Regions from separate parts of the Clostridium sp. CM039 genome, predicted to be linked through region 1. Evidence: predicted binding sites of a transcription regulator. Region 1 holds the regulator's gene; each other region holds the start of a gene.

The links. Region 1 encodes HrcA, which represses chaperone genes, less so after heat shock. Its sites were predicted from a motif close to TGTTAGCACTCNNNNNNNNNGAGTGCTAACA; they were not measured.
Region 2: the regulator HrcA is predicted to act here: its motif matches at 4,179-4,209, upstream of ACWJJ2_RS11360 (co-chaperone GroES).
Region 3: the regulator HrcA is predicted to act here: its motif matches at 3,504-3,534, upstream of htpG (molecular chaperone HtpG).

What each region holds. Positions count from the first base shown of each region.
Region 1 is NZ_CM143649.1:233,347-240,237, forward strand. Features, by position in the region: gene ACWJJ2_RS01030 (hypothetical protein) at 1-92, shown strand, start outside; gene lepA (translation elongation factor 4) at 272-2,077, shown strand; gene hemW (radical SAM family heme chaperone HemW) at 2,099-3,220, shown strand; gene hrcA (heat-inducible transcriptional repressor HrcA) at 3,436-4,482, shown strand; gene grpE (nucleotide exchange factor GrpE) at 4,590-5,198, shown strand; gene dnaK (molecular chaperone DnaK) at 5,307-6,891, shown strand, end outside.
Region 2 is NZ_CM143649.1:2,399,879-2,406,769, forward strand. Features, by position in the region: gene guaA (glutamine-hydrolyzing GMP synthase) at 1-172, opposite strand, end outside; gene guaB (IMP dehydrogenase) at 246-1,700, opposite strand; purine riboswitch at 1,854-1,951, opposite strand; gene groL (chaperonin GroEL) at 2,151-3,779, opposite strand; gene ACWJJ2_RS11360 (co-chaperone GroES) at 3,858-4,145, opposite strand; gene ACWJJ2_RS11365 (TIGR01906 family membrane protein) at 4,438-5,148, shown strand; gene ACWJJ2_RS11370 (TVP38/TMEM64 family protein) at 5,180-5,893, opposite strand; gene ACWJJ2_RS11375 (DNA-3-methyladenine glycosylase family protein) at 5,973-6,854, opposite strand; gene ACWJJ2_RS11380 (C-GCAxxG-C-C family (seleno)protein) at 6,866-6,891, opposite strand, start outside.
Region 3 is NZ_CM143649.1:1,056,011-1,062,901, forward strand. Features, by position in the region: gene ACWJJ2_RS04995 (amino acid adenylation domain-containing protein) at 1-397, opposite strand, end outside; gene ACWJJ2_RS05000 (IS3 family transposase) at 690-839, shown strand; gene ACWJJ2_RS05005 (IS3 family transposase) at 1,082-1,438, shown strand; gene htpG (molecular chaperone HtpG) at 1,580-3,460, opposite strand; gene ACWJJ2_RS05015 (shikimate kinase) at 3,802-4,311, opposite strand; gene aroE (shikimate dehydrogenase) at 4,315-5,139, opposite strand; gene pheA (prephenate dehydratase) at 5,180-6,319, opposite strand; gene aroC (chorismate synthase) at 6,333-6,891, opposite strand, start outside.

The sequences.
Region 1 (6,891 bases):
CTAAGGACTATGGTTTTTATGTGAATAATAAAATATTTGATAACATGAAAAAAAAATGCATTAGTACATACAATGGTATTTTTTCAAAATAATATAAAAATACATATATTAAGCGAAATAAAGTATAATGTAGAATCATAATACGCTTACAAAACTAGAGATATTTATGATATAATTTAATTTATAAAACTAATATGCTTTAGGATAAGTATGTTTATGTTAAACTAAAGCAAATGATTTGATTCATATAGAATAACGGGGGTACAAATTAATGCCGAGTAATAGACAAAAATACATAAGAAACTTTTCGATAGTTGCACATATTGATCACGGCAAGTCTACTCTTGCAGATAGATTATTAGAAAAGACAGGCACTTTAACTAAAAGGGAAATGGAAGAACAAGTACTTGATAATATGGACCTCGAAAGAGAAAGAGGTATTACTATTAAATCTCAACCAGCAAGGCTCGTTTACAAAAGGGAGAATGGAGAAGAATACATATTCAATCTTATAGATACTCCGGGACATGTAGATTTTAACTATGAGGTTTCAAGGAGCTTAGCTGCTTGTGAAGGTGCAGTGCTTGTAGTAGATGCATCACAAGGGATTCAAGCTCAGACTTTAGCAAATTGCTATCTTGCTCTGGACAACAACCTAGATATTGCACCAGTTATTAACAAAATAGATCTTCCTAGTGCAAGGCCAAGCGAGATAATTCAGGAAATTGAGGACGTAATAGGTATTGAAGCTCAGGATGCTCCTCTAATCTCTGCGAAAACTGGGCTTAATGTAGAAGATGTTCTAGAAGCTGTAGTAAAAAAGATTTCACCTCCTAGTGGAGATGAAGAAGCACCACTCAAAGCTTTAATTTTTGATTCTTCATATGATAGTTATAAAGGTGTTGTATGTTATGTAAGAATCAAAGATGGAATTGTTAAAGCAGGAACAAAGATTAAACTGATGAATACTAATAAAATATACGATGTAGTAGAAGTTGGAGTATTTGTTCCAAATTATCTGACCGTACCGCAGCTAAGTGCTGGGGATGTTGGATATATAACAGCATCTATAAAAAATGTTAGGGATGCACGAGTTGGGGATACAATAACAGAAGCGTCTAGACCAGCGTCTAAGCCGCTTAAGGGATATAAACCAGCAGTGCCTATGGTGTTTAGTGGTATTTATCCGGTAGATGGTGCTAGATATGGAGAATTAAAAGAGGCACTAGAAAGGCTCCAGTTAAATGATGCAGCGCTAGGATTTGAACCCGAGACATCTATCGCTTTAGGATTTGGATTTAGATGTGGATTCTTAGGCCTTCTTCATATGGAGATAATACAAGAAAGAATAGAAAGAGAATTTAATATAGAAATCATTACGACAGCCCCATCAGTTATATATAAAGTAATGAAAACTAATGGAGAATTAATAGAAATAACAAATCCTACAAATCTTCCAGAACCAACGGAAATTAGTTATATGGAAGAGCCAGTAGTTAAAGCGTCTATCATAACACCATCAGAATATTTAGGATCAGTTATGGAGTTGTGTCAAGAAAAAAGAGGCGTATATATTGATATGAAATATATAGAAACCACTAGAGTAGTGCTCAATTATGACATGCCTCTTAATGAAATAGTATACGACTTTTTCGATGCCTTAAAATCAAGAACAAAAGGATATGCATCTTTTGATTATGAATTTAAGGGTTATACCACGACTCAGCTCGTAAAACTAGATATTTTACTTAAAGGAGATAAAGTAGATGCGCTGTCTATGATTGTTCCGGAGGAAAGAGCTTACCATAGAGGAAGAATTATGGCTGAAAAACTAAAAGAGCTTATACCAAGACAAATGTTTGAGATACCAATACAAGCATCTATAAACTCAAAGATAATAGCAAGAGAAACTGTAAAGGCACTTAGAAAAGATGTTTTAGCTAAATGTTATGGTGGAGATATCTCAAGAAAGAAAAAATTATTATCGAAACAAAAAGAAGGTAAAAAGAGAATGAGACAAGTGGGAAGTGTAGAAGTTCCACAAGAAGCATTTATGGCTATACTTAAAGTAGATTAGGAATAAAGTGAGGCTTAAACTATGAAGAATGTTGCGTTGTATATACATATTCCTTTTTGCAAGCAGAAGTGTTTATATTGTGATTTTCCGTCATTTGCTGGTAAAGAGGAGTGTATGCTTGATTATGCCGCAGCTCTAGCAAAAGAAATAAATAGTATAAGAGATAAAAAAATAAAAACTATATTTATAGGTGGGGGAACTCCCACCTATTTATCTTTAGCGGGCTGGGAAATGATAGGGAAAAGTATTGATAGATTGGATATGTGTGACGATTTAGAGTTTACAGTGGAAGGAAACCCCGGAACATTTACAGGGGAAATATTAAACTTTTTAAAAAAAATAGGAGTAAATAGGATCAGCATTGGACTTCAAGCCTTTCAAGATTCTTTGCTTAAAAAGCTGGGTAGAATCCATACTATTGAAGATTTTAAACAAAGCTTTCAAATGGCTAGAAATCTAGGTTTTGATAATATCAATGTAGATTTAATGTTTGGACTTCCGTCTCAAACGCTTAAGCAGTGGATAGAGACTTTAGAGAATGTAACTAACCTTAATCCAGAACACTTATCTTGCTATAGTCTAATAGTGGAAGAGGGAACGGCTTTTTATAAAGGGCTTGAAGAAGGCACATTAAAGCTTCCGGATGAGGAAATAGAACGAACTATGTACGCACAGACAATAGAATATTTAAGAGGAAAAGGGTATATACAATATGAAATTTCAAATTTTGCAAAAATCAATAAGTCATGTAGACACAATTTAGTATATTGGGAAATGGGCGAATATATAGGATGCGGCGCTTCCTCTCATTCATATAGGGATGGGTTTAGGTATAGAAATGAAGAAAATATAGAAAAATATATTAAGAAAATAAATGTTGATTGTTGTGCAATAGTGGAAAAAATAAAGAATTCATTTAAAGATGATATGGAAGAGTTTATGTTTATGGGTCTTAGAAAGAATGTAGGCATAAGCAAAAGTGAATTTAGGAAAAGATTTGACAAAGATATAGATAGTGTTTATAGGGAAGTAATAAATAAATATGTAAGTAATGGATTCATGGAGGAAAATGATAACAATATTTTTTTAACTTATGAAGGTATTGAAATATCGAATGTGATTATGGCAGAATTTCTTCTATAAATGCATTGCCATAAATTTTTGTCTAAAGATATTAATATTATAGCACCACGAAAATCAAAGGAAAGCGTAGTATACTTAATTTAAATCGATATAATCAACATATAGTGGCTAAATTAAAAAATTAAGGTTATTGACAAATACATTAGCAAATGATATTTTTAATACATACTCGTTAGCACTCAACTGTAGTGAGTGCTAATAAAAGAGGTGATATTATGGAAATGGATGAAAGAAAAATTAAAATACTTCAGGCTATAATTACAGATTATATAAATAATGGTGAGCCTGTTGGATCCAGAACCATAGCTAAAAAGTACGATTTAGGTATTAGTCCAGCTACTATAAGAAATGAAATGTCAGACCTCGAAGAGCTGGGATATATAGAACAGTTGCATACATCATCTGGTAGAAAACCATCAGATAAGGGTTATAGATTATATGTTGATAGACTTATGGAACTTACGAAATTATCCAATGAGGAAGAATATATGATCAAAAATCACCTTATTAATGCTGCTTTATATGAGGTTGATAAAATCGTTAAGCAAGCAACACAAATGCTTTCTCTTCTTACAAATCTTACATCTATAGTTAAGGCACCATCTGTTCAAAAGAGCTGTATAAAATATATTCAGCTAATGAATCTAGATGCTGAGAGTATTTTGTTTGTAATTATTACAGACAGTGGTATCATCAAAAATAATGTTATTAAGATTAGAAAACCTATTGGTAGTGATAGCATTGCAAAACTTAACAATATGCTTAATTTTAGATTGAGAAAGCTTACAATTGAGCAAATAAATTTAGAAGTTATTAATAATTTAAAAAGAGATTTAGCATTTTATCAAGAAATTTTTGATGGAATTATTCCAGCTCTATATGATAGTTTGTCTGGTGTTGAGACTTCAGAAGTATATATTCAGGGTGCTGCAAATATATTTAACTACCCAGAATATAACAATATTACTAAAGCTCGTGAGTTCTTAGTTTTAGTAGACAATAAAGAGAGTATAAATAGTTTACTAGGAGTAGGGGACATTACAGGTAATATTACAATTAAAATTGGTGAAGAAAATTTTGTTGAATGTGCTCGCGAATGCAGTATTATAACAGCTGTTTATAGCGCGTCCGGAATACCGCTCGGATCTATTGGCGTTATAGGACCAACAAGAATACCTTATGGAAAAGTTATATCTGTACTAACTGGGATAGTTAAAGAATTAAATGATAATATAGCTCAAATTTATGATGATCATAGATAAATTTTAAAATTAAAAGATTTACTTTGAGCCAGAAATGGAGGGATGATTTAGTGAATACAAATAATCAGGAAATTTTAAAAGAAGATTTAAAAGAAGAAAACACATCAATACCTAATAATGGGGCTTCAAGCTCAGTTGATGAAGCTGGCGAAAGTCAAAGCACTATGGAAGAGACAGAGGGTTCTATAGAGGAAACTGCAGAAGAAGCTGAAATAGTAGAAGAAGTTGAAGAACTTTTAGAAAGTGAAAAAGATATGAAAAAAAATAAGAAAAAATTAGAAGAAGAAAACATTAAATTACAGAGTGAGCTAGATGATTTTAAAGACAAATATTTAAGGACATCTGCTGAATATGAGAACTTTAGAAAAAGAACAGTAAAAGAGAAACATGGTATATACACAGATGCTTGCGCCGATGTTTTAAAAGAGGTTTTGCCAGTACTTGATAACTTAGAAAGAGCACTTTCTGTTGAAGGAACTGGGGAAGATCTAAGAGTCGGTGTGGAGATGACGGTAAGACAATTTAATGATGCCTTTACTAAATTAGGGGTAGAAGAATTAGTCTCAGAAGGTGAATTTGACCCAAATCTTCATAATGCAGTAATGCATGTTGAAGATGAACAATATGGAACTAATGAAATAGTAGAAGTATTCCAAAAAGGTTATAAAAAAGATAACAAGGTATTAAGGCATAGTATGGTTAAAGTTGCAAATTAAAGATTTGGATTATAAAAAAAATATTATAAAAAAATATTATAATAAAATATAAGAATTATAACAATTATAATTGTTATGGTCTAAAAGGAATATGAGGAGGAAATAATAATGGGAAAAATTATAGGAATAGATTTAGGTACAACAAACTCATGTGTAGCAGTTATGGAGGGTGGAGAACCCGTAGTAATTTCTAATTCAGAGGGTGCAAGAACTACACCATCTGTAGTTTCATTCCAAGCTAATGGAGAAAGATTAGTAGGTCAAGTAGCAAAGAGGCAAGCAATTACAAACCCAGACAAAACAATAATGTCAATTAAAAGAGAAATGGGTTCCAATCATAAAGTAGATATTGATGGAAAATCACATACACCACAAGAAATTTCGGCGTATATTTTACAAAAAATAAAAGCTGATGCTGAGGCTTATTTAGGAGAAACAGTTACAGAAGCTGTAATAACTGTACCTGCTTATTTCAATGATAGCCAAAGACAAGCAACAAAAGACGCAGGAAAAATAGCTGGACTTGAAGTTAAAAGAATAATAAATGAGCCAACAGCGGCAGCTCTAGCTTATGGTTTAGATAAAATGGATGTTAACCAAAAAATATTAGTATATGATTTAGGTGGCGGTACATTTGATGTATCTATATTAGAACTTGGTGATGGTTTATTCGAAGTAAAATCAACTAATGGTAACACTAAACTTGGTGGAGATGACTTTGACGAAAAGGTTATGAATCACATAGCCGACACTTTTAAAGCGGATAATGGAATAGATTTAAGAAATGATAAAATGGCACTTCAAAGATTAAAAGAAGCTGCTGAAAAAGCTAAAATTGAATTATCATCATCAATGCAAACAAATGTTAATCTACCATTTATTACTGCAGATGCAACAGGTCCAAAGCATATAGATATAAATTTAACAAGAGCTAAGTTTAATGAGTTAACTCACGATTTAGTAAATGCTACAATAGAACCAATGAAAAAAGCACTTGCAGATGCAGGGTTATCACTTAATGAAATAGATAAAATTGTACTTGTAGGTGGTTCAACAAGAACACCAGCAGTTCAAGAAGCAGTTAAAAACTTTACTGGAAAAGATCCTTCAAAGGGAGTAAATCCAGATGAATGTGTAGCACTCGGTGCAGCAGTTCAAGCAGGAGTATTAAGTGGGGAAGTTAAAGATGTTTTACTTCTTGACGTAACTCCATTAACACTAGGAATTGAAACTCTAGGTGGAATAGCTACTCCTTTAATTGAAAGAAATACTACAATCCCAGCTAAAAAGAGTCAAGTATTCTCAACAGCTGCAGATGGTCAAACATCAGTTGAAATTAACATTGTTCAAGGTGAGAGACAAATGGCTGCAGGTAACAAGACTTTAGGAAGAGTTACTCTTTCGGGAATTGCTGCAGCACCAAGAGGAATTCCACAAATAGAGGTTACTTTTGATATAGATGCTAACGGTATAGTCAATGTATCAGCTAAAGATAAAGGAACAGGAAAAGAAGCTAAGATAACAATTACAGCATCAACTAATTTAAGTGATGATGAAATTGATAAAGCAGTAAAAGAAGCAGAAAAATTTGCAGAAGAAGACAAAACTAGAAAAGAAGAAATTGAAGTTAAGAACAATGCAGAACAGTTAGTATACCAAACTGAAAAAAGCTTAACTGAGCTTGGAGAAAAAG
Region 2 (6,891 bases), 1.9 Mb from region 1:
TATTTGGTCCGCCGGTGAATATTATTCCTTTTGGATTCATGTTTTTTATTTTTTCGGCAGAAGATGTATATGGTATTATTTCGCAATAAACATTATTCTCTCTAACTCTTCTTGCAATAAGTTGATTATATTGACCACCAAAGTCAACAACTAAAATTAATTCTCTATTAATCAATGTTTTTCCTCCTGTACACTTAAGCTTTATACTTAGCTATTTATATATATTTTATCTATTCTCATCTGTACTAGTTGTTCACGCTATAATTTGGCGCTTCTTTTGTAATTGACACATCATGTGGATGACTTTCTCTTAGCCCTGCTGATGTTTGGACAACAAAGGTTGAAGTCTCAAATAATTGCTCTAGCGTTTCAGAACCTAAATATCCCATTCCTGAACGTATACCGCCTATCATCTGATATATAGTTTCTATAACACTTCCTTTGAAAGGTATTCTTCCTTCTACCCCTTCTGGAACTAACTTTTTATTTCCTTCTTGGAAATACCTATCCTTACTTCCGCAAGCCATAGCACTTAGAGAACCCATGCCTCTATATACCTTATAGCTTCTTCCCTGATAGATTTCCATTTCACCTGGAGCTTCCTCACAGCCTGCAAACATAGAACCCATCATTACCACTTTAGCACCTGCTGCTAATGCCTTAACTATATCTCCTGAGTATTTTATGCCGCCGTCTGCAATAACAGGAACTCCATATTTATTCCCCTCTTCAACGCAATCCATAACTGCTGTAAGTTGTGGAACTCCTACTCCTGCTACAATCCTTGTAGTACAAATTGATCCAGGACCTATCCCTACTTTTACACAATCCGCTCCTGCCTCAATTAAATCTCTGGTTGCCTCACTCGTAGCAACGTTCCCTGCTATTATTTGAAGTTCTGGGTATACAGCTTTTATTTTTCGTACTGCATCCATTACTCCAAAAGAATGTCCATGAGCTGTATCTATAGTTATTACATCTACTCCAGCTTTCACTAAGGCTGCTACTCGCTCCGCTATGTCTACAGTTACACCAACAGCTGCACCACATAATAATCTTCCTCTAGAATCCTTTGCAGCATTCGGAAATTTTATGGTTTTCTCTATATCTTTTATAGTAATAAGTCCTCTTAAATAATTTTCGCTATCTACTAAAGGTAACTTTTCTATTTTATGTTTTTTAAGAAGTTCTTTAGCTTCCTGCATACTTGTTCCTTCTGATGCAGTAATTAGATTTTCACTTGTCATTATATCTTTAATTTTCTTACTATAATCAGTTTCGAAAACTATATCCCTATTAGTGATTATTCCAACTAATTTACCATTTGTTGTAATTGGAACTCCTGATATTCTATATTTACTCATTAGTGCTAATGCATCTTCTAAAATATTATCTGGAGATAAGAAGAATGGATCTGTAATTACACCATTTTCTTGTCTTTTAACTCTATCCACTTCAATAGCTTGGTTTTCAATACTCATGTTCTTATGTATAGTTCCTATTCCACCCTCTCTAGCCATAGCAATAGCCATTCTAGACTCAGTAACAGTGTCCATACCAGCACTCATTAAAGGTATGTTAAGTTTTATTTTTTTCGTAAGGTAAGTAACTAAACTAACATCCTTAGGTAATACTTTAGACTTATTGGGAACTAGCAATACATCGTCGAAAGTATATGCTTGTTTTAATATTTTTGCCATTTAATTAACACCCTTTCACAATTTTATTTTACATTCGTCTTTATAATTAGCATAAGAATATTTATATATACGATATTTTAAAATAAGGTATAAAGTATAAAAAGGCATACTAATCCTACCTTAACTAAAGTAAAATTAGCATGCCAAAAATAAGCTCATACTAAGATTACTCATAGTCGGAAATTTACGGCTTCCGGTAGATACTCCTTGCCATATTCAAGGTATATATGAGTAGCGTAATTGTTCTTTGAATTTGTTATTACAATAATGATAGTTAATGTTTAAGCATTTGTCAATGAATATTTCTAGTATGTTCATGAACTAGTTCGCGAACATACTAGAAACATAATTATAAGGCTTAACAAAATAAAAAAATTAACTAAGGCAAAACCCTAGTTAATTTTTTATTTGAATATACTTTATTTATAATAATTATTGTTCAAATTATTTTTAGTACATTCCATCCATTCCCATTCCTGGTGCGCCACCCATTGGTGCTGAATTCTTTTCTGGAATATCTGCAACTGCAACTTCAGTTGTTAAGAATGTTGCTGCAACAGATGCTGCGTTTTGAAGTGCTGATCTTACAACTTTTGTTGGATCAACAATCCCAGCTTTTATCATGTTTACCATTTCTCCACGTAAAGCATCATATCCATTTTCTCCAGCGCTTTCTCTTACTTTTTCTATTATAACTGAAGCTTCAGCGCCAGCATTTGTAGCTATTTGTCTTAATGGTTCTTCTAATGCTCTTTTAATTATGTTAATACCCACTTGAACATCTGGTGTATCTGATGATAATTTTGCAATCTCAGAAATAGCATTAATATAAACTGTTCCACCACCAGGAACTATTCCCTCTTCAACTGCTGCTTTTGTAGCTGCAAGAGCATCTTCTATTCGGAGTTTCTTTTCTTTTAATTCAGTTTCAGTAGCAGCTCCAACTTTTATTACAGCTACTCCGCCTGCAAGTTTAGCAAGTCTTTCTTGTAATTTTTCTCTATCAAAATCTGATGTAGTTTCTTCAATTTGCTTTTTAATTTGGGAAACTCTATCATGTATTGTATCTTTTTCACCCTTGCCATTTACTATAGTAGTGTTTTCTTTAGATATTTTAACACTTTCTGCTTTTCCAAGCATGTCAACAGTAACATCTTTTAGTTCTCTTCCTAATTCTTCGCATATAACTTCTCCTCCAGTTAGGATTGCTATATCTTGAAGCATTTCTTTTCTTCTGTCACCAAAACCTGGTGCTTTAACAGCTACACAAGTAAAAGTTCCTCTTAATTTATTAACAACTAATGTGCTTAAAGCTTCACCCTCAATATCTTCAGCAATTATTAATAACTTTTTGCCTTGTTGAACGATTTGCTCAAGTATTGGAAGTATGTCTTGTATATTAGTAATTTTCTTATCAGTTATTAAAATATATGGCTCATCAAGATTTGCTTCCATTTTTTCTGCATCTGTAACCATATATGCACTTAAATATCCTCTATCAAATTGCATTCCTTCAACAACATCAAGTTCTGTTCCCATAGATTTTGATTCTTCTACAGTTATAACACCTTCGTTGCCTACTCTTTCCATAGCATCAGCAATTAGAGCTCCCGTTACTTCATCACTAGCTGATATAGCAGCAACTCTCGATATATCTTCCTTACCATTAACTGGTTTAGAAGATTTTTTAATTTCTTCAACAGCTTTATCTACAGCCATTTTTATACCAGTTCTTATTAACATTGGATTGGCACCAGCTGTAACATTTTTTAAACCTTCTCTTATTATAGCTTGGGCAAGCAATGTAGCTGTAGTTGTACCATCTCCTGCTACATCATTTGTCTTTGTAGCAACTTCTTTAACAAGTTGTGCTCCCATATTTTCAAATGCATCTTCTAGCTCTATTTCCCTAGCTATAGTAACACCATCATTTGTTATTAATGGTGATCCAAACTTTTTATCTAAAATAACATTTCTTCCTTTAGGTCCGAGTGTTATTTTAACAGTGTTTGCAAGTTTATCTACACCTCTTTGCATAGCTCTTCTTGCTTCTTCTCCAAACAATATATCTTTAGCCATTTTAAACCCTCCTATACGACGCTAATGATTAAATAATCATTTACTATCAATTATTATTTAATTATTATTACGTTAATGTTATTTTTCAATTACAGCTAATAGTTCATCTTGCTTTAATATGATATACTCAATACCATCATATTTTATTTCACTTCCTGAATATTTAGAGAATAATATTATATCCCCTGCCTTAACTTCCATTTTAATTACTTTCCCATCTTCAACTTTTCCTGGTCCTACTGAAACTACTTCAGCCTCTTGTGGTTTTTCCTTTGAAGCTCCTGCAAGAAGTATTCCACTTTTTGTAGTTTCTTCTGCCTCTAATCTTTTAATTAACACTCTATCACTAAGTGGTCTAATATTCATTTTAAACCCCTCCTTATATATTTTTGTTGTTTTTGTTAGCACTCATCACATCTGAGTGCTAATGAGTTCTATACCTAATATTTTAATTAATAATCATTATAATATCAACTTCACCTATTCCATATATTATACCATTTATACGCAACTAAACTATATTATGTTTAGTTATCACTGCATTATATAGTTTTTCTCTTGTTTACTTACTTTTTAATGAAATTATAATTTTAGCACATTTTTATTATCATTGAATATATTTTGATTTATTGTTAAAATCACTAATAGAGGTGATTTTATGAATAGTCTATATAAATGGTTTAATAACTATTTTTTTAGAGACTCCATTTTCAGAAATGTAAAAACGCTTATTAAATTTTCATTCAAAACGTTTTTTATCTTAAGTTTTACTTTTTCTTTTATAATTTTAAGCATAAATCTTACTTTGCTTTTTAAACCATTATACTATATGGATATTGATGTTTTAAAAATTGAAGAATCTTCTAATTTAAATAAAAAGGAACTAAAGACTAATTATGACTATGTAATCACATATTTAACTCAAAATAAAATTGAAGAATTCACTCTTCCAACGCTACCTTCATCCAATAATGGTAAAATTCATTTTAAGGAAGTTAAAATAATATTTGATAATCTTAAGGTAATGCTATTTTTCTCCATATTAATAAGTATTATAGGTATAATCATAAATAAGAGACACAAAACAATAAGATACTTGTTAACTAGTTCCATTTTTCTTATTATCGTACCTATAATATTACTTATACCCTTTTTAATTAATTTCGATAAAAGCTTCACTGCTTTTCATCATATTTTCTTTAAAAATGATTACTGGTTATTTGATATTGAATACGATCCAATAATAACGATCCTTCCACAGGATTTTTTCTTCCATTGTGCAATATTAATAATTATTTTGATTACTATAAGTAGCATAATATTAAGGTGTATATATAAATCACAATATAAAAAGCTACGCTCTTTATAATATTTTATAAAACATGTGTTATCGTAACTTTTTAATAAGATTTTTTCTTTTTAATTACATTTTTTATTATAGTATTTCCTTTAAAAATCCCTACTATTGATATAATACTCATTGTTATGCCTATAGTTATTAAACTTGTAACATCCCATGCATCTATTTTTTGACCAAAATAAGAAGAAATAAAAATCCCTGGAATTCTACCGAGTGTTGAATATATAAAGAAATCTTTAAAAGAAACATCAGATACTCCACATATGTATATTAGAGCATCTTTAGGTATTCCTGGGATTAAAAAAAATATGAATATAACATTTTTTTTGCTTCCTATTTTTAATATTTTTCTAAAAAATTTCACTTTCTTTTTTAATAACAACTTCTCCACAAAAGGCCTACCATAACTATTAGCAATAAGATATACTATTATACCTCCTAAAGTAATACCCATTAAAGATATTATACCGCCTAAAAATGCACCGAAAATATATCCTCCAGCAATTTGTATAAATTCTCCTGGAATAAAAAAAACTACTACTTGTAAAACCTGCATAAGAATGAAAATTAAAACACTGAAATTTCCATAAGAAAGAATAACTTCTTTTAATATATTCGGATTTCTCAATATATATGAATACTTGAAATAATATTCATATCCTATGTATGCGAAAGCTAGCAAAACTGCTGATAGTAATATATATTGTTTATATCCTGATACCTTCATTCTAATACTATTCCACATTCTTTTCATTGTTTTTCATCCTCTTCACTCTTGTATTTATTTCAATAGTAACTCATAGTTTTATATAGTATTACTTGCTTTGCTTAATTTATTCTATTTTAATATTATTTTCTCTTGCATAATAAAACAAATACTGTTGTGCAAAACCTGCTAAGTTTTCAAATTTGTCTCTAGCGAAGGTCCTTATTTTAGGTAGAGAGACATCTGGTGCTAAATAAAAAAATTGCATCGCCCTCTTAACCCACACATCCACTGGGAAAGCAGAATATTTTTGCATAGAAAATAACATAATACAATCCGCCACTTTTGGGCCTATTCCACTAAGTTTTTTTAGTTCTTCATGGCAAATATCATCTTCCGCGGCTTTAATAAGCTCCAAATTCACTTCACCAGTATATACCTGATGTACTGTGTTTTTTACATATTTAGATCTAAACCCCAGACTACAACTCTGAATTTCTTCTATAGTAGCTTCTTCTAAATCTGCAGGCGTTGGAAATGTGTAGTACGTTTTCCCCTTATATTCTATTGGTTTTCCCCATTTTTTGCTCAAATTGTTTATAGCTCTTTTTATCATTGGGATTCTATTATTTGAAGAAATTATAAATGATATGGTAAGTTCAAAAGGCTCCTGCTGCAATAATCTAATGCCATACCCGAAATCAACAGATCTTTTAAGAAGAGGATCCATCTTAAATTTCTCTTTGATAACTGTGTAATTTCTTTTAAGGTCAAAATAATCACACCAAATCTCATTAAATTCTTCCTCATTTATATTATATATCTTTACTTGCGTCCCCTTTTTTTCTACTTCTATTACCTTCCCATATGCTACCCCTATGTAATTGCCATTAGGCTCCTTGTCCCATCTAAAGCATTGCCCACATTCGAATATATGGTCTAGTTCAAAGTTCTCTACATCTTTTATTATAATGCCTTCATTAAATGATTCAATATTTTTGTAATCCATAATTTTTCCTTTCATTGAGTTAAATTATTAACTTTTA
Region 3 (6,891 bases), 820 kb from region 1:
CTTTAATAAGAACAAATCGAAATAAATTCTCACCATTATCAAAAATAAATGGTTTTAAAAATTCCTTTTGCATCCAATTCAAAGAAAATTTCTCCGCATATTCTTTTATGGAAAAATCATAAAACGGTACCTCATATTTCAATTCTTTTAATATTTTCTGCGAAGGTTGTCCATCATTTTCAAATATTCTAATTCTTAAACTATCATTGTCTTCAATTAGCTTTTGTACCGATTTTTGAAACATTTGGTATTCGATAGGACCATTAATATTTGCATAACCACCAATATTATATATTGGTTTATCTTTATATAAGCATTGTTCAACCCATACATCTTTTTGATATAAACTTAACGGATAAATTTGTATTTCTTCTTTATTTAATTGTTTTTTTACCATTTTTATACCACCTATTCTTCTTATTCAGTGATTAACCACTCCTTCTATGAACTACAATATGCTGCTTGCTCATTGCACTCCATACTAAATAATAGTTTTGTAAGACATGTTAATACTCTTTCATACATAGGGCATTACTTTATAATAATCATTTTACACAGATGTACAAATAGTGTAAACTCTATTACCATGAAATACATATTTTAGACCATAAGTCGTTATATAATTTAAATTTGTTAGCTTTGAGACAAAAAAATGTATTCACGATATATTATTCAACTTAAAATATCACATGATTTTTCAGGCGGTAGCCTGCTATTCTAAAAGCGTAAAAAATGAAATTAAGGACTATGCGAACTATTATAATAAAGATAGATATCAATGGACTCTAAAAAAGCCCCTATGGATTTCTTTAGGCATTGTGGATTTGACATATCTATAATAGAAAAGCGAAACCCAGTCAATACGCTGGCTCGCTGGAGAAAAATCTATGATCATTTGGGGGAAGCTGGATTAATAAATGAACGAATCACAAACGTATAAGAAGGCTTATGAAAAAATATAGTTTAATTACTAAGGTAGGAAGGGCAAAGACTTATGCTAAGATGTTAAAAGCAAACCATGAACATAAAACACTATCAAACCTATTAAAACGAGAATTTAAACAATATCAGATTGAGTATAGTGTTAAAAACGCTTAATAGGTTAGAATGCAACCTTAATTTGGAAGATAATTCAGATACAATTATACACCCTGATCAAGGATTTCATTATACAAATGCAGATTTTCAATCTCGTGTTAAAGAATTAGGACTGACACAATCAAAGTCTAGAAAAGGTAATTGTTTAGATAATGCTCCTATGGAATCATTTTTCGGGCATATGAAAGACGAGATGGAATATAAACAAGCTATGTCATTCGGTGAGTTAGTAGGAATAGTTGATAGTTATATGAGTTACTATAATAATGACAGATACCAGTGGGGATTAAATAAAATGAGCCCTGCTCAATACAGGACTCACTTTTTAGTGCTAACATAGGTCATTTTTTTTAAACTGTCTAGTTTATGGGTTATATTTCACAATACAGAAACCATCTTCCAAATATAGCATATGCTTTTTTTATATATTTGTAACGCTTTTGCAAAGCTCTCTTAAATTTTTATTGAAAGCGTATTTTTCTTATATCATTACTTTACATATATTGTTTGTGAATTCTACCGGATCGTTAATCGGTAATCCTTCAATAAGTAGCGCCTGATTATATAATATATTAGTATATAAATCTAACTTAACTTTATCTTTTTCGAAAGATTCCTTAAGTACTTTAAACATATCATTATTTATATTTATTTCTAAAACCTTATCTGCTTTTATGTTTTCATTGTTAGGCATAGAATTTAATGTTTTTTCCATTTCTATTGTAAGGTCACCATCATTTGATAAACATACTGGGTAGTTCTTAAGTCTTTTTGATGCCCTAACATCCTTAACTCTACCTGTTAAAACACTTTTCATATGTTCAAATAATTCTTTATTGTCTTTTTCATCAGTGCTAGAAGGATTTTCTTTTTCATCTACTTCTATACCTAAGTCACCACTTGATACAGATTTAAATTCCTTTTCTTTGTACTTCATTATCATTTTCACAGCGAATTCGTCTACCTCATCCGTGAAATATAAAATTTCGAATCCCTTATCTGATACCATTTCAATTTGTGGTAATTTTTCAATTCGCGCGTTTGATTCTCCTGAAGCATAATAAATATATTTTTGATCCTCTGGCATTCTAGAAACATATTCATCTAAAGTAACATTCTTTTTCTCCTTTGATGAATAAAACAACAATAAATCTTGCAAAACATCTTTGTTACTTCCAAAATCGCTATAAATACCATACTTCAATTGTCTTCCAAATGCTTCATAAAATTCTTCATATTTTTCTCTTTCATTTTTAAGTAAACTATCTAACTCATTTTTAATTTTAGTTTTAATGTTTTTAGCTATAAGTTTAAGTTGTCTATCATGTTGCAGTACTTCTCTAGATATGTTAAGCGACAGATCTTCTGAATCAACTATTCCTTTTACAAAACTAAAATAGTCAGGCAATAAATCTGCACACTTATCCATGATTAAAACACCACTTGAATATAATTCTAAGCCTTTTTCATATTCTTTTGTATAGAAATCATAAGGCGTTTTTTCTGGAATATATAAAATTGAATTATAACTTATAACACCATCAACACTAATATGGATATGCCTTGCTGGTTTGTCAAATCCATAGTGCTTTTCAGCGTAAAAATTATCATAATCTTCATCAGTAAGTTCGCTTTTATTTTTTCTCCATATAGGAACCATGCTGTTTACAGTCTTTTCCTCAACGAAGTCTTCGTAGTCTGTTTCACTACCTTCTTTAAGTCTTGACTGACTTATATCCATTTTAATTGGATACCTAATGAAATCGGAGTATTTCTTTACAATAGATTTTAGTCCATTTTCATCAAGAAATTCATCAAAGTTATCATCTTCTGTATTCTCTTTTATTTTAAGTATAATTTCTGTTCCAACAGTATCTTTTGCGCAAGGTTCTATGGTATAACCCTCTGCACCATTAGATTCCCATTTATGTGCTTCATCACTACCAAAAACTTTACTTATAACAGTAATATTATCTGCTACCATAAATGCAGAATAAAATCCCACTCCAAATTGTCCAATTATGTCGTACCCATCTTTTATTTCATTTTCTTTTTTGAATGCTAAAGAGCCACTTTTAGCTATAACTCCTAGGTTATCACTAAGTTCAGCTTCTGTCATTCCAATTCCTGTATCAGAAATTTTTATTGTTCTAGTTAACTTATCACTGGCTATTGTAATATAGTAATTACCCTTATCAAAATTCAATGAATCATCCGCTAATGTCTTATAATAAATTTTATCAATAGCATCACTAGCATTAGAGATAAGTTCTCTTAAAAAAATATCCCTATGAGTATATATTGAATTTACCATCATATCCAGAATTCTCTTAGACTCCGTTTTAAACTGCTTTTTTTCCAATTAAAATTTCCCCTTTCGTACCAAATCTTCTTATTTTTTATTTTGTTAGCACTCTATGTTATCGAGTGCTAACGCTAGTTATAAACTACACCTTTTTTTATAATTTGTCAACGTACATAATATATTTTTCTTCCATCTCAAACATTTATTAATTTACTCTCTCCATTTTAAATATAGATAATTTGTTGTTTTGAATTTAATCTTATATATATATTACTTTATTTGAATTCATTTCACAATAATAATTTCCATATTACTCAATGCTAAATGATAAAATACTTGTTTACAATTATTTTTCAACGATACTGTTTAATAATCAACAGCTTTTTTTCTGTGTTAAGTTATTTAATTAACGACATCTCATTTATATATATTTCTATGATATTATTCACTACATCGTAAATATCACTAGTATTCATAACCTCATAGTCACAATATTGTTTGTACAAGTGACCTCTCTCCTCAAACAATCTATAAAGCTTAGATGGATCTTTTGCTAGTAAGGGGCGGGTCTCAACATCTATATCCGCTACTATATTTTCAATAGGACGGTTTATGTAAATTATAATACCATTTTTCTTTAAATTTAAAATATTTTCATGTTTTTTAATCACTCCACCGCCAGTTGAAATAATTACTCGATTTTTTTTAGATAATTTCTCAACTACTTTAGATTCTATGTCTCTAAATCCAGCCTCACCATTTTTAAACATTTCAGTAATCGTAAGATTTGTACTAGCTTCAATATATGCATCTATGTCTATAAATGCCATTTCTATCTTTTCTGCGATTATTTCTCCAATGACACTTTTACCACAACCGGGCATCCCAATTAAAACTATATTTTTCATCTTTTAATTTTCTACTCCCTTTTCTAGTTCATCATAAATTTCATCAATTATTATCTTTGGGATCTTAATATCATTCCAGATTTCCTGAGCAGCAATTGCCTGGCCAACTAGCATATAAAGACCATTAACTGCTTTTAAACCCGTCTCCTTCGCATACTTTAAAAATAGGGTTTCCTTAGGATTGTAGATCATATCTACAGCGGCGCCAAATTTACCAATATGTTTCTTTTCAATTGGAGAATTGTCCAAATTAGGATACATTCCAAGTGGTGTACAGTTTACCACTATATCTGACTCTTTAAGCCCTTGAATTTCATTATAAGAAATCAATTTACAACCATTAAATTTGCTGTTTTCCTTAATCCTTGAGATATCTCTTGTAACTACAGTAATTTCAGTTATTCCCTTATTTAATAAATATTGAACCACAGTAACTGCTACTCCACCGTTTCCAAGTATTGTTGCTTTTTTATTTTTCACTTCAATATCATACTTATTGAAAAGCATTCCAATTCCAAAGTAATCTGTGTTGTATCCAATAGTTTTGTTTTCCTCAAACTTTAGGGTGTTTACAGATCCTATCGCTTTTGCTTCTATGCTAACCTCATCAAGTAATTCCATAACCTTAATTTTATAAGGAATAGTTACATTAATACCTCTTGGTTTAATAACATTAAATCCGGCCATTGCTGCTTTCAGATCTTTGCTTTTAAATTCGAAGAGATGATAATAACCCTTCATATTCAATTTATTAAATACCATTGAATGTATTTGCGGCGAAACACTATGTGATAGTTTTTCTCCAAGTAAACCATATAACTCTGACATAACTCACCCTCATTTCTTAAGTAAAACTTACTAATATCATTTATTCATTGTCAATCATTTCACTTTTATAATTGCCCAATATTTTAAAATAACGGCTATTCTTTTTAATTAACTTAATTGAAGATATAATTTTATCTTCATCTATGTTTCCGTGGAAATCTATGTAAAAGAAATATTCCCATGGCTTATCCTTTATTGGTCTAGATTCAATTTTCAAAAGGTTTATACCATTTTCTTCAAAATGCTTTAAAACATGATAGAGCGAACCTGCCTTGTGGGTAGTAGATAAAACTAGGCTTGTTTTATTGTTTCCGCTAGTTGACTCCAACTCTTTACCAATAACAACAAACCTAGTCATATTTGTTGCATTTGAATTTACATTTTTCTGCAAAATCTCAAGGTTGTATATTTCCGCTGCCTTAGCGCTAGCTATGGCTGCCAAGGTTTTGTCCTGTCTATCTTTAACTAACTGCGCACTTTTTGCAGTGCTGTTATAGGGAACTAACTTCCACTGCTTGTAGCCTTTTAAAAATTCCATACTTTGCTCTAATCCCTGTGGATGAGAGTAAACCTCTTTGATATCATCTAGTGTTGATCCTCTAATTCCCATTAAGTTTTGGCTTATTTTAAGATATTTTTCTCCTGTTATATAAAAATTATATTTATTTAGAAGGTCATAAACCGCGGATATTGCTCCTGTGGAAGAATTTTCTATAGGGATAACACCATAATTTATCTTCCCATATTTCAATTGCAAAAATATATCTTCAAACTCACTTATTGCTTTTGCGTCCACATTTTCACCGAAATATCCCTTTAAAGCTTGTTCGCTAAAGGAACCTGTTACGCCATAAAAACCAACTGTTAGCTTTTTCTCAGTAGCAAAAGCCCCCTCCCGATTTAAATTTTTGTTTTGAAACCCTCTACTTATTTCCATAACGGATTTGAAAAATTCTTCTACCTCTAAAAACAAATTTTTATTTTTAACTAAGTCTAAATTCTTCTTTATAACTATTTCTTCTCTAGCCTTATTTAAAACTTCCATATGATTATTTTTTTTATATTCAGCTACCTTTAAAACTACTTCCATACGCTTTTCAAATAATGATACAAGGCTTGAGTCAATTTTATCAATTTCACTTCTTAAATTATCTATATTAAAATCATCTAATTTACTCATTAAAGCACATCCTTCAAATAAAATCTAAAATACTCATTGCAGCGCAAGCTTCTATCACTGCTAGCGCTCTTAAAACTATGCAAGGGTCATGCCTTCCTGTAACAGATACTTCCGAATTTTCACAAGTCACCATATCAATGGTATCTTGAGTTTTTGCAATAGAAGGTGTTGGTTTCATAGCTACCCTAAAAACTATCGGCATTCCATTAGAAATACCACCATTAATTCCACCATTATTGTTAGTTTTCGTCAATACACTCCCATTTTTAATGCACGGTACATCATTTGATACGCTTCCCCGAAGTTTTGTTATTTGAAAGCCCATGCCAAATTCTACCCCCTTAACTGCAGGCACAGAAAATAGTAATTGAGCTAAATTGCTCTCTATAGAATCAAAGAATGGTTCCCCCAGTCCACAAGGCACATTTAATATAGTAGCTTCAATTATACCTCCAACCGAATCTGTTTCTTCCTTCGCCTTTAATATAATGTTCTTCATTTCTTTTCCCTTTGAATCATCAATTACAGGAAAATCTTTCTTTAGAATATCTGCTAATATCTGTTTCTTTAAA